DNA from 2 places in the Streptomyces sp. NPDC091279 genome. Region 1 is predicted to be linked to the other one. Evidence: riboswitches for the same ligand, from Rfam matches in the RefSeq annotation. Region 1 holds a riboswitch; the other holds the start of a gene.
What was found. A riboswitch is a leader RNA that binds a small molecule or an ion and turns the genes downstream of it on or off. The one in region 1 is predicted to bind cobalamin.
Positions count from the first base shown of each region.

Region 2: linked by a shared signal. The riboswitch ahead of ACIQOU_RS31715 (cobalamin biosynthesis protein) and the one ahead of ACIQOU_RS00305 (ABC transporter substrate-binding protein) in region 1 are both predicted to bind cobalamin.

Region 1 covers NZ_JBIVVA010000001.1:62,318-67,714, reverse strand. Annotated here, with positions in the region: gene ACIQOU_RS00325 (NUDIX domain-containing protein) at 1-5, opposite strand, end outside; gene ACIQOU_RS00320 (TMEM175 family protein) at 308-940, shown strand; gene ACIQOU_RS00315 (ABC transporter ATP-binding protein) at 1,189-1,971, opposite strand; gene ACIQOU_RS00310 (FecCD family ABC transporter permease) at 1,968-2,981, opposite strand; gene ACIQOU_RS00305 (ABC transporter substrate-binding protein) at 2,978-4,018, opposite strand; cobalamin riboswitch at 4,076-4,253, opposite strand; gene ACIQOU_RS00300 (CbtA family protein) at 4,431-5,183, opposite strand; gene ACIQOU_RS00295 (CbtB-domain containing protein) at 5,204-5,397, opposite strand, start outside.
Region 2 covers NZ_JBIVVA010000015.1:62,480-67,876, reverse strand. Annotated here, with positions in the region: gene cobN (cobaltochelatase subunit CobN) at 1-894, opposite strand, end outside; gene ACIQOU_RS31720 (cobyric acid synthase) at 891-2,399, opposite strand; gene ACIQOU_RS31715 (cobalamin biosynthesis protein) at 2,396-3,340, opposite strand; cobalamin riboswitch at 3,434-3,576, opposite strand; gene ACIQOU_RS31710 (hypothetical protein) at 3,739-3,960, opposite strand; gene ACIQOU_RS31705 (anion permease) at 3,999-5,252, opposite strand; gene ACIQOU_RS31700 (lysozyme) at 5,396-5,397, opposite strand, start outside.

The sequences.
Region 1 (5,397 bases):
CTCACCGGAGCACCCCCGCACGCCGAGCCGGGGACGCGGAGGCGGAGACGAGCACGGGCACGAGCACGGGCGCGAGGGCGGACTCGGCTGCGGGCGCGGACGAACGCTCCCCCGCCGCACCGCCGTCGAGACGGCGCCCGCTCCTCCCGCGCCCGATCCTCCCGCGCCCGGCGCTCCCGCACCCCGGGCTCCCGCACGCGCCCCCGTCCGCCCGCGCCCCCGCGCAGGTCGCCCCCTGTCGTCGGCGGCGTGCCCGCAGAAGGGCTAATGGGTGGGCGGCTCCGGGCTCGGCGCCCAGGCTGGGCGGGTGAACGAGAGCGAGGGGGGACCCGGGCCGCGGAATCTGGCGCGGCTGATCGCGTTGTCCGACGGGATCTTCGCCATCGCGATGACGCTGCTGGTCCTCGACATCCAGGTCACCGGCGATCTGGACGACGCCGGTTTCCGCCGCATGCTGCACGCGCTGCTGCCGAACATCGGCGCCTACGTGCTGAGCTTCGCGATCCTCGCCGGTTTCTGGCGCGACCACCGGCGCATCCTCCAACTCGCCGACCGGGTCGAGGGGTTGTCGCTGCGGTTCGCGCTGGCCGGGCTCGGTGCGATCGCGTTGCTGCCGTTCCCGACCACGCTGTTGTCCGAGTACGCCTCCCAGTCCCTCGCGGTGGCCCTGTACGCGGGCACCGTCCTCGTTATCGACCTGCTGCAACTCGCGATGCTGTGCACCATCCGGCGCGAGCGGCGCGTGTCGGGCGCCGGGGCGCGGCACGCCGAGCGGGATGTCGTCACGGGTCTGGTCGCGAACGTGGTGGTGTTCGGCGCCACCGTTCCGATCGCGTTCGTCTCCGCGCGGGCGGCGCTGTGGAGCTGGCTGGTGCTGATCCCGATCGGGGTCGTGCTCAGCCGTCGCGCGCGGGCGCACACCCGCGCCGACGCCCGCTGAACCGTCGCCGGGGGCCGGGACAGGGGTGGGTTTCATGGTTCCTCCAGCTGGGGCGGAAGTCTCCGGGCGCGGGTGACGATGCCCGGAACAACGACCCGCTCCCCCGGATCGAACACACGTGTTTCAGTCGTATCCCCGACCGCCCGCGCCCGCCCCGCTCCCCCTCCCACCCCGGGTCCCGCCCGGCGCGCGCCCCTCGACAGGTGGCCGAATCTCCACGCTCCCCGGGCGCAGGGGAGCCGTCGGCCTCAGCCGGGCTCCCCCACCGCAGCCCTGCGCACGAAACGGATCACCGGGTGCCCGGGATCGTGGCTCACCTCGGCGCGGACGCCGTAGACGTCGGCGATCAGGGCCGGGGTCAGGACGTCGGCCGGGGTGCCCTCCGCGATCACGCGGCCCGCGCGGAGCACGAGGAGGCGGTCGCAGTACATCGCGGCGAGGTTGAGGTCGTGCAGGGCGATCACCGTGGTGACCGGCAGCTCGGCGATCAGGTCGAGCAGGTCCAACTGGTGCTGGATGTCGAGGTGGTTGGTCGGCTCGTCGAGCAGGAGTTCCCGGGGCTGCTGGGCCAACGCCCGGGCGATCTGGGCGCGTTGGCGTTCGCCGCCGGAGAGGGTGTGCCAGGACTGGGCGGCCCGGTCGGTGAGGCCGGTGCGCTCCAGGGCGTCGGTGACCGCCCGGGCGTCGGTCGGGGACGCGGGTGTCCAGGCGCGCCGGTGCGGGATGCGGCCGAGGGCGACGACATCGCGGACGGTCAGTTCGGTGAGGGTGTGGGTGTGCTGCTCGACGGTGGCGACCCGGCGGGCGGTGGCCCGGCGCCCCAGCTCCGGCAGCGGGCGCCCGTCCAGGGTGACGACGCCCGTGCTCGGGGCGAGGACACCGGCCAGCATCCGCAGCAGGGTCGACTTCCCGGAGCCGTTGGGCCCGAGCAGCCCGACGGTCTCCCCGGCGTCGGCGGTGAGGGTGACGCCGTCGACGATGACCCGGCCGTCGAGGCGGCGGGTGACGCGGTCCGCGGCGAGGCCGGTCATGCCTTGCCCCGGCCCCGGTGGAGCACCGCGACGAACACGGGCACGCCGATGAGGGACGTCACCACGCCCACCGGCACCTCCTGCGGGTCGAGAACGGTACGGGCCGCCGTGTCCACCCACACCAGGAAGACGGCGCCGGTCAGCGCGGTGACCGGCAGCAGCCGGGCGTGCCCGGAGCCGGTGAGGGCGCGGGTGAGGTGCGGCAGGACCAGGCCGACGAAGCCGATCGCGCCGGCGCAGCTGACCAGGACCGCCGTCAGCAGCGCCGTCACGGAGAGCAGGACCAGCCGGGTCCTGGCGACATGGACGCCGAGCCCGGCCGCGGCCTCCGCCCCGAAGGCGAACGCGTCGAGGGTGCGGGCGTGCCCGAGGCACACCACGAGGGTGCCGGCGAGGACGGCGGCGCACAGCGCGACCTGCCCCCAGTCGGCGCCGGTGAGCGAGCCGAGCAGCCAGAACAGGACGCCCCGGGTGGTCTCGGCGTCGGCGGAGGTGAGGACGACGAACGAGGTCAGCGCGGAGAACAGCTGCATCGCGGCGACGCCGGAGAGGACCACGCGGTCGGTGGAGCCGCCGAGGGTGTGGCTGAGGATCAGCACGAGGCCGAAGGAGAGCACCGCGCCGAGGAACGCGCCGGACGACAGCGACACCGCTCCCCCGCCCACGCCGAGGACGACGACCGCGACCGCGCCGGTGGAGGCGCCGGAGGAGACGCCGAGGACGAAGGGGTCGGCGAGCGGGTTGCGCAGCAGGGACTGCATGACCGCGCCGCACACCGCGAGCCCGGCGCCGCACACGGCGGCGAGCAGGGTGCGCGGCATCCGCAGGTCCCACACGATGCCGTCGCGCAGCGGGGCGAGGCCGCTGTCCCCGATGCCGAGGTGGGCGGCGACGGCCGTCCACACGTCGCCGGTGGAGATGTCGGCGGGCCCGATGGTGACGGCGACGGCGATGGACACGAGCAGCGCGGAGAGTCCCCCGGCCGACAGCAGGGCGACGCGGACCCTCACTGGCTGAGCCCGAACTCCCGCAGGGCGGCGGCGACCTGCTCGATCCCCTCGACGGTACGGATGGAAGGGTTCATGGCCTGGCCGCTGAGTCTCACGAACCGCTTCTTCTTGACGGCGGTGAGGTTGCGGGTGACCGGGTTGGTCTCCAGGAAGCGGATCTTGGCCGCGGCGGTCTCGGCGGTCTGCTGCTTGCGGGTGAGGTCGCCGAGGACGATGACGTCGGGGTTCCGGTCGGCGATGGTCTCCCAGTTGATCTGGGGCCACTCGTCGTGGGTGTCGGCGAAGACGTTCTTCGCGCCGACCGCGCGGGTGATGGCGCCCGGGGCGCCGCAGCAGCCGGCGAGGTAGGGCGACTGGGAGTTGGCGTACCAGTACATGACGGAGACGTCGGAGGCGTGCAGGCCGGTGGTGGCCTTGGTGACCCGCGCCTTGAGCCGTTCGACGAGCTTCTCGCCCCGGGCCTCGACGCCGAAGGCACGGGCGAGGTCGCGGATCTCGCCGTACACGGCGTCGAGGGTGAGCGGCTTGCTGCGGGAGCCGTCGCCGCCGGTGTCGTTGTCCTTGCCCTCGGAGCAGTCGGACGGGGAGACATAGGTGGGCACGCCGAGCTTCTCGAACTGTTCGCGGCTGGCGACGCCGCCCTTGCCGAGGGTGGAGACGAAGGAGGCGGTGACGAAGTCGGGCTCGGCGGCCAGCACCTTCTCGAACGAGGGGTTGTTGTCGGCGAGGCGCGGGACGCTCGCGTTGGCCTTCTCCAGGCCCTTCATCACCGGGTCGGTCCACGTGGCGGTGCCGGCCATGCGGTCGGCGAGGCCGAGGGAGAGCAGGATCTCGGTGGTGCCCTGGTTGAGGGAGACGGCGCGCTTCGGTGCCGTTTCGAGGGTGACCTTGTGCCCGCAGTTGGTGAGGGTGACCGGGAATCCGGCGGCGGCGGACGCGCCGTCCTCGGCGGTGCCGCTTCCGGAGCCGCCGCAGGCGGTGATCAGGACGGCGGGGGCGAGCAGGAGCGCCGCGGTACGGCGGGCGGAACGGAACACGGGTACGCCTCGGTGGTCGGGGCTCGTACGCGGAGCCTTGCCTACGGGTGCCCTCCGCGGGGGTGCGGAGGTGCCAGCAGGTCTTCGGACTCGGGTTCGTCCGGCCGGGGCGCCTTCCCGGTCTCCCAGTGGCTGTCGTGCCCCGCCCGTCCCCCTCACCGCTGCGCGTCAGTTCCGGGTTCGCACCGGATTCCCTGGCCTCGGGTGTGGCTCGACTGGCGCCCCGAGGCTATCAACACGCCGGTGCGGGGCGGGATGTCGGGTACGTGACGCACCTCTCGGTCCGGGGAGGTCCCGGGAGGTCGCGGGGAGGGTCGCAGGGGTCGCAGGGGTCACAGGGGTCGCAGGGGGTACGGGTAAGGGCCCGCGGACGGGTCCGTGGGCCCTTTGCACGGGGTCGCCCGTGGCCGGTTCAGTGGGCGGCGGGGACGGCCGTACCGGCGGCGACGGTGGCGGGCTTCGGGTGGAGGACCCGTTCCGCGAGTTCCCCGAAGAGGAGTCCGAAGCCGGTCCACAGGCTGATCTGGATGGCGAGCGCGGCGAGCCGGAACCGCCACAGGACGCTCGCCGGGAAGTCCGCGGGGACCTCGTCGACGACCGGCAGGAACGCGAAGGCGAGGCCGATCACGACGGCGAACGCGGTGATCGCGGCGACCGTGGCCCACCAGTTCCCGAGCCTCGGGGCGAGCCGCTTGCCCAGCAGGGTCGCGGCGATCGCGAGGAGCACGCTGAGGAGCATCATCAGGAAGTACAGGGTGGTGCGCCGGCCGATGGTGTCGGGGTTGCCGACGGCGGGCGGGTTGGCCGGGTACTTCAGGAACGGCACGACGTAGACGGCGAGCAGGGCGCAGCCGGAGAGCAGCAGCGCGGTGGCCCGGGGGCCGAAGCGGCCGACCCGGCCGAGGGCGAAGCAGTAGGCGAGCGCGGCGATGCCGCCGAAGGCGACCCCGTAGACCAGGACGCCGGTGGCGAGTCCCGCGGTGGACTGGAGGGAGCGGGAGACTACGGCCATCTCGTGCTCGTGGGAGTGCGCCGCCTCGAAGCCGATCGCCTTGTCGACATACGGCTCGCCGAGGAGATAGGCGACGACCAGGGCGAGCAGTCCGGCGCCGAGGCCCGCGAGCATGCCGCGGACGAGGAGGTTTCTTACCGTTGCGGAGTTCATGGGTGTGCGGCGTCCCTCGGTCAGTGGCAGGGGAAGCCGAGCAGGTGGCGGGCGTCGTGGACCCACTCGTGGACGTCCTCGCCGGAGACCACGGAGGTGGCGCCCTGTTCGGCGCCGACGAAGTACAGCAGGACCAGCATGAGGACGCCGAAGAACACCGCCCACGGAACGATGTCCCGCAGGGGCAGCTTGGCCGGGGCCAGGGTGGTGGTCG
Region 2 (5,397 bases), on a different contig from region 1:
CTCGTCGGGACCCTGCTCCTTGAAGGAGAACGGGACCGTGATGACGCGGCCGTCGAACTCCGGGATGGCGACCTGCATCGCCGCGTCCATGGGGGACAGGGCCGCGTCGGACGCCTCCCAGGCGCTCTTGGACGAGGTGAGGCAGAGCCCTTGCAGCACCGGCACGTCGAGGTCGGCGAGGGCGCCGATGTCCCAGGCCTCCTCGTCACCGCCGGCCGAGGCATGCGAGGCGTGCGTGCCTCCGGCGGCGAGGACGGTGGCGACCAGGGTGTCGGCCCGGCCGAGGATCTCGTACAGCCCGGCGTCCGCGCCGCGCAGCGAACCGCAGTACACGGCAAGGGCGTTGGCGCCGCGCGCCTCGATCGCGTCGCACAGGGTGTCCACGAAGCCGGTGTTGCCGGAGAGATGGTGGGCCCGGTAGAAGAGCACGCCGACCGTCGGGCGGCCCTCGACGAACGCGCGCTCGCCGTGCACCCCGAACTCCGGCATCGTGCGCGGCTCCACGAACCCCTCGCCGGTCAACAGCACGGTGTCGGAGAGGAACCGGGCGAGTTCGGTGAGGTTGTCGGGGCCACCCTCGACGAGATAGCGCAGCGCCTCCGCGACGACCCCGGCCGGCGCCGACGACTCGGCCATCAGCTCGGCGTCCGGCACGGACTCCCCGCCCAGCAGCACGGTCGGCACCCCGGACGCCTTCAGCGCGGCGAGCCCGTCCTCCCAGGCCCGCTTGCCGCCGAGCAGCCGGACGACGGCGAGGTCGGCGCCGTCGAGCAGCGCGGGCAGCTCCTCGGCCACGTCCACCCGGGTCGGGTTGCCGATCCGGTAGCCGGCGCCGGAGGCACGGGCCGCCAGCAGGTCCGTGTCGGCGGTCGACAACAACAACACTGTGCTCATGCGGGCGCTCCCGGTGGAATGAAAGGCAGTCCTAGTGGCGCGCCCGACTCGATGAGCCGCATGAGCGCGTCCGTGTCCGCGTGCTGTTCGATCAGATCGCCGAGCCGGTCGAGCTGCGCCTCGCGCAGCGCGGCGAACGAGGTGTCGGGCGCCGGCACGAAGCGGCGGCCCGCGGCGGCGGCCACCTCGCGCAGGAACGCCCGCCGGAAGCCGTCCGACTCCAGCGAGCCGTGCCAGTGGGTGCCCCAGACGGAGCCGACCCGGCACCCGTCCAAGAAGGGCTCCCCGCCGGTGACGTCGGCGACCCCGTGATGGATCTCGTACCCGTCGACCTGCTCGCCGAGGGCCGTGCCGGTGGGCCGGGTGAGGGTCTTCTCGCGGGCGAACCGCACCCGCACGGGCAGCACGCCGAGCCCGTCGACATGACCCCGGCGGCTCTCGACGTCGTCCTCGATGTGCTCGCCGAGCAGCTGGAAGCCGCCGCAGATCCCCAGCACCGGGCGCCCTTCGGCGGCCCGCCGCAGCAGCGCCCCGGCCAGCCCGCGCTCGCGCAGCCACTCCAGCGCCCGCACGGTCCCGCGCGTTCCGGGAACGACGACGAGGTCGGCGTCGGCCAGCTCCTCGGGCCGGTCCACGAACCGCACCACGACCCCGGGTTCGGCGGCGAGGGCGTCCACGTCGGTGAAGTTCGACATGAGCGGCACGGCACACACCGCTACCCGTAGTACCTCGGCGCCGACCGGCGGTGTGACGGCCGACTCGCGCACGGCCGCTCTCAGGGACACCCCGAGTCCGTCCTCCTCGTCGATGCCGAGCCCGTCCCGGAACGGCAGTACCCCGTAGGTACGACGCCCGGTGAGGCCGTGCAGCATGTCGAGGCCGGGCTCCAGCAGGCTGACATCGCCGCGGAACTTGTTGACGAGGAACCCGGCCACACACGCCTGGTCCTCGGGCGAGAGCAGCGCGACGGTCCCGAAGAAGGAGGCGAAGACGCCACCCCGGTCGATGTCACCGACGACCAGCACGGGCAGCCCGGCGTTGCGCGCGATCCCCATGTTGACGATGTCGGTGCGCCGCAGATTGATCTCCGCGGGCGACCCGGCCCCCTCGCAGATCACCGCGTCATAGTCGGCGCGCAGTTCGGCCAGGCAGTCCAGCACCGTCCCCAGCAGCCGCTGCTGCCGGCCGCCGTGATAGCCGCGCGCGCTCATCTCGCCGACCGGCTTGCCCAGCAGCACGACCTGGCTGCTCTGCTCGCCGCCCGGCTTGAGCAGCACGGGGTTCATCAGCGCGGTCGGCTCGACGCGGCACGCCTGCGCCTGCATGGCCTGGGCCCGCCCGATCTCCGCGCCCTCGCGCGTCACGAACGAGTTCAGCGACATGTTCTGCGCCTTGAACGGCGCCACCTTCACGCCCTGGCGCACCAGCCACCGGCAGATCCCCGCCGTGACGACGCTCTTGCCGGCGTCGGAGGTGGTGCCCGCGACGAGCAGACCACCGTTCATGACCTGCCTCCCTTCACCAGGAGACGGCCGGCCGCGCTGACCCCGAGGGCGAGCAGGCCGACGCGCCGGGACAGCCGTACGGCCCGTTCGATGTCGGGGACGGTGACGGGGCGCCCCACGGCGCCGTTGAGGACCGGCCGGTGTTCGACGCGGCCCGCGTAGGCGAGGGTGCCGCCGAGCCGCACCCCGAGCGCGCCCGCGAACGACGCCTCCACCGGGCCCGCGTTGGGCGACGGATGCTTCGCGGCATCGGCCCGCCAGGCCCGCAGCGCCCCGCGCGGATCACTCCCGGCGACGGCGGCGAGCACGGCCGTCAGCCGCGCCCCTGGCCAGCCGACGACGTCGTCGAGGCGCGCGGAGGCCCAGCCGAAACGGCGGTGCCGGGCCGACTTGTGGCCGACCATGGCGTCCAGCGTGTTGACGGCCCGGAACCCGAGCAGCCCGGGGACCCCGGCGACGGCGCCCCACACCAGCGCGCCCACCACGGCGTCCGAGGTGTTCTCGGCGACGGACTCGACGACCGCGCGGGCGAGGGCGTCGGCGTCCAGGGCCTGCGGGTCGCGCCCGCACAGATGCGGCAGCCGGGCCCGCGCCCCGGCCAGATCACCGGCCTCCAGGGCGCGCCCGACCGTCCTGGCCTCCCGGGCCAGCGAGGTGCCGCCGACGACGGCCCAGGTGGCGGCGGCGGTCAGGGCGAGGGAACCCGTACGGGAATCCCGTAGGGCACGCGCGGCGAGAGCCCCGAGGGCGACGGCGCCACCGGCGCACACGGCGGTGTGCAGCGCGCCCCACCCCCGATGGTCCCGCCACAGCACCCGTTCCACGGCACCGGCGGCCCGCCCGAACGCGGCGACCGGATGCCCCCGGCGCGGATCGCCGAGCAGCTGGTCGCCGAGGAGGCCGGCGGCGGCGCCGTACGCGAAGACGCGATCGGCACGCACGGGTCAGTCGGCCGTGGGGGCGGGCAGGGCGCTCGGGTTCGTTCGGATGCCGCGCATGGCGAATGTGTCCTCACTCAGGGTGTCCACGCCCTGGTTCGACGAGACCGGCGGTGAGAGTTCCTGGCTCCCGGGGGTTACTACCCCGGTGACAGTGGCGGGACCGCGCCGGATTCGCACCGGCTTCCTCTCGTGCCGCCGTAGCTGGCCCCGGCAGTCCACCACGCTCCACAACGGCAGTCAACTTGCTGTTGACCTGCGGCGAAGGAGTGTGCTGAGGCCCACACACGGCGGCTCGCGGGGGCGACATGACGGTGGGGTGCGGGACGGTGTTCCGTCCCGCACCCCAACCGGTGTCGCGGAGGTCGCGATCGCGTCGGATCGCGATCGGTTCAGGCCATTCAGGCCACGATCAGGGAGATCCCGTACGCCACACCGGCCGCGCACGCGGCGAAGCAGACGTAGGCGCCGGTGGCGGCCAGCGGCGCCGCCCCGCCCTCGGCGGTGGCGCGCTCGCGGCGCGAGAGGCCCATGATGCCGAGGGTGAACAGGGCCACCATGGCCACGGTGACCACGAGGCTGACGCCGAAGACGGAGCCGAGGGCCGCCCAGTCGATCTTCATGTTGCTTCCTTCGCGGGGATCAGCGGGGGTTCAGCGGATCAGACGGCGGCCGGCGGAGCCGGTTCGGCGGTGGTTGCGGTGGGCGGCGGGCCCGGGATGGTGGCCGTCAGATCGTCACCGACGGTGCCCGCGGGCGGCGGGCTGACGGCGGCGATCGCCTGGGTGACCACACCGGCCGGTTCGGCGGCGGCGCTCTCGTCGACGACGTTGTGGTGGTCGACGACCTCGCGCCGGGAGACCTTCCAGATCGCCGCGCTGGAGGCGATGAGGAAGACGGCGACCAGCGCGGTGCCCCAGTCGCCCAGGCCGGTGACGTACTCGGCGAGCGCGCCCACCAGGGCGGCGGCCGGGAGCGTCAGGCCCCAGGCGACGAACATCCGGGTCGCCGTCGACCAGCGGACCACCCCGCCCTTGCGGCCCAGGCCCGCGCCCATCACGGAGCCGGAGACGGCGTGCGTGGTGGAGAGGGAGAAGCCGAGGTGGGAGGAGGCCAGGATGACGGTGGCCGCGCTGGTCTGGGCGGCGAAGCCCTGCTGCGGCTGGAGGTCGGTGAGGCCGGTGCCCATGGTGCGGATGATGCGCCAGCCGCCGAGGTAGGTGCCGGCCGCGATGGCGAGACCGGCGGAGAGGATGACCCAGATGGGCGGGTCCGAGGCGGGGGAGATGGCGCCGCCGGCGATCAGGGCGAGGGTGATGATGCCCATCGTCTTCTGCGCGTCGTTGGTGCCGTGGGCCAGCGAGACCAGGCCGGCGGAAGCGATCTGGCCGGTCCGGTAGCCCTTCGTGGCGGCCTTGCCGTCGGCCTTCTTGCCCAGGGTGTAGGAGAGCCGGGTCGCCAGGAACGCGGCGACCCCCGCGACGACCGGGGCGGCGAGCGCCGGGATCAGCACCTTGGTGACGAGCACGTCGCCGTGGACCGCGCCGGTGCCGGCCGAGGCGATGGTGGCGCCGATCAGACCGCCCATCAGGGCGTGCGACGAGGAGGACGGGAGCCCGACGAGCCAGGTCAGCAGGTTCCAGAGGATCGCGCCGACCAGGGCGGCGAAGATGACCTCGGGACGGATGCCGGTCTCGTCGACGAGACCCTTGGAGATCGTGTTGGCGACCTCCACGGAGAGGAAGGCGCCGACAAGGTTGAGCGCGGCCGACATGGCCACCGCGACCTTGGGCTTGAGGGCACCGGTCGAGATGGTGGTGGCCATCGCGTTGGCGGTGTCGTGAAAACCGTTCGTGAAATCGAACGCGAGTGCGGTGACGACCACAATCGCGAGGATCAGCGAGAAGTTTTCCATTTACCCAGGCAATCGTTCGAAGTCATTGGCGCGATGAACGTAGGCAATGTGGATGAACGGAAGATGAACTGAGACGGGCCGCAGGGTGACCGTGTCCTACGGGTATGACGCCGTCCGCTTCCGGCACCCCACTCGCCCCTCGGCT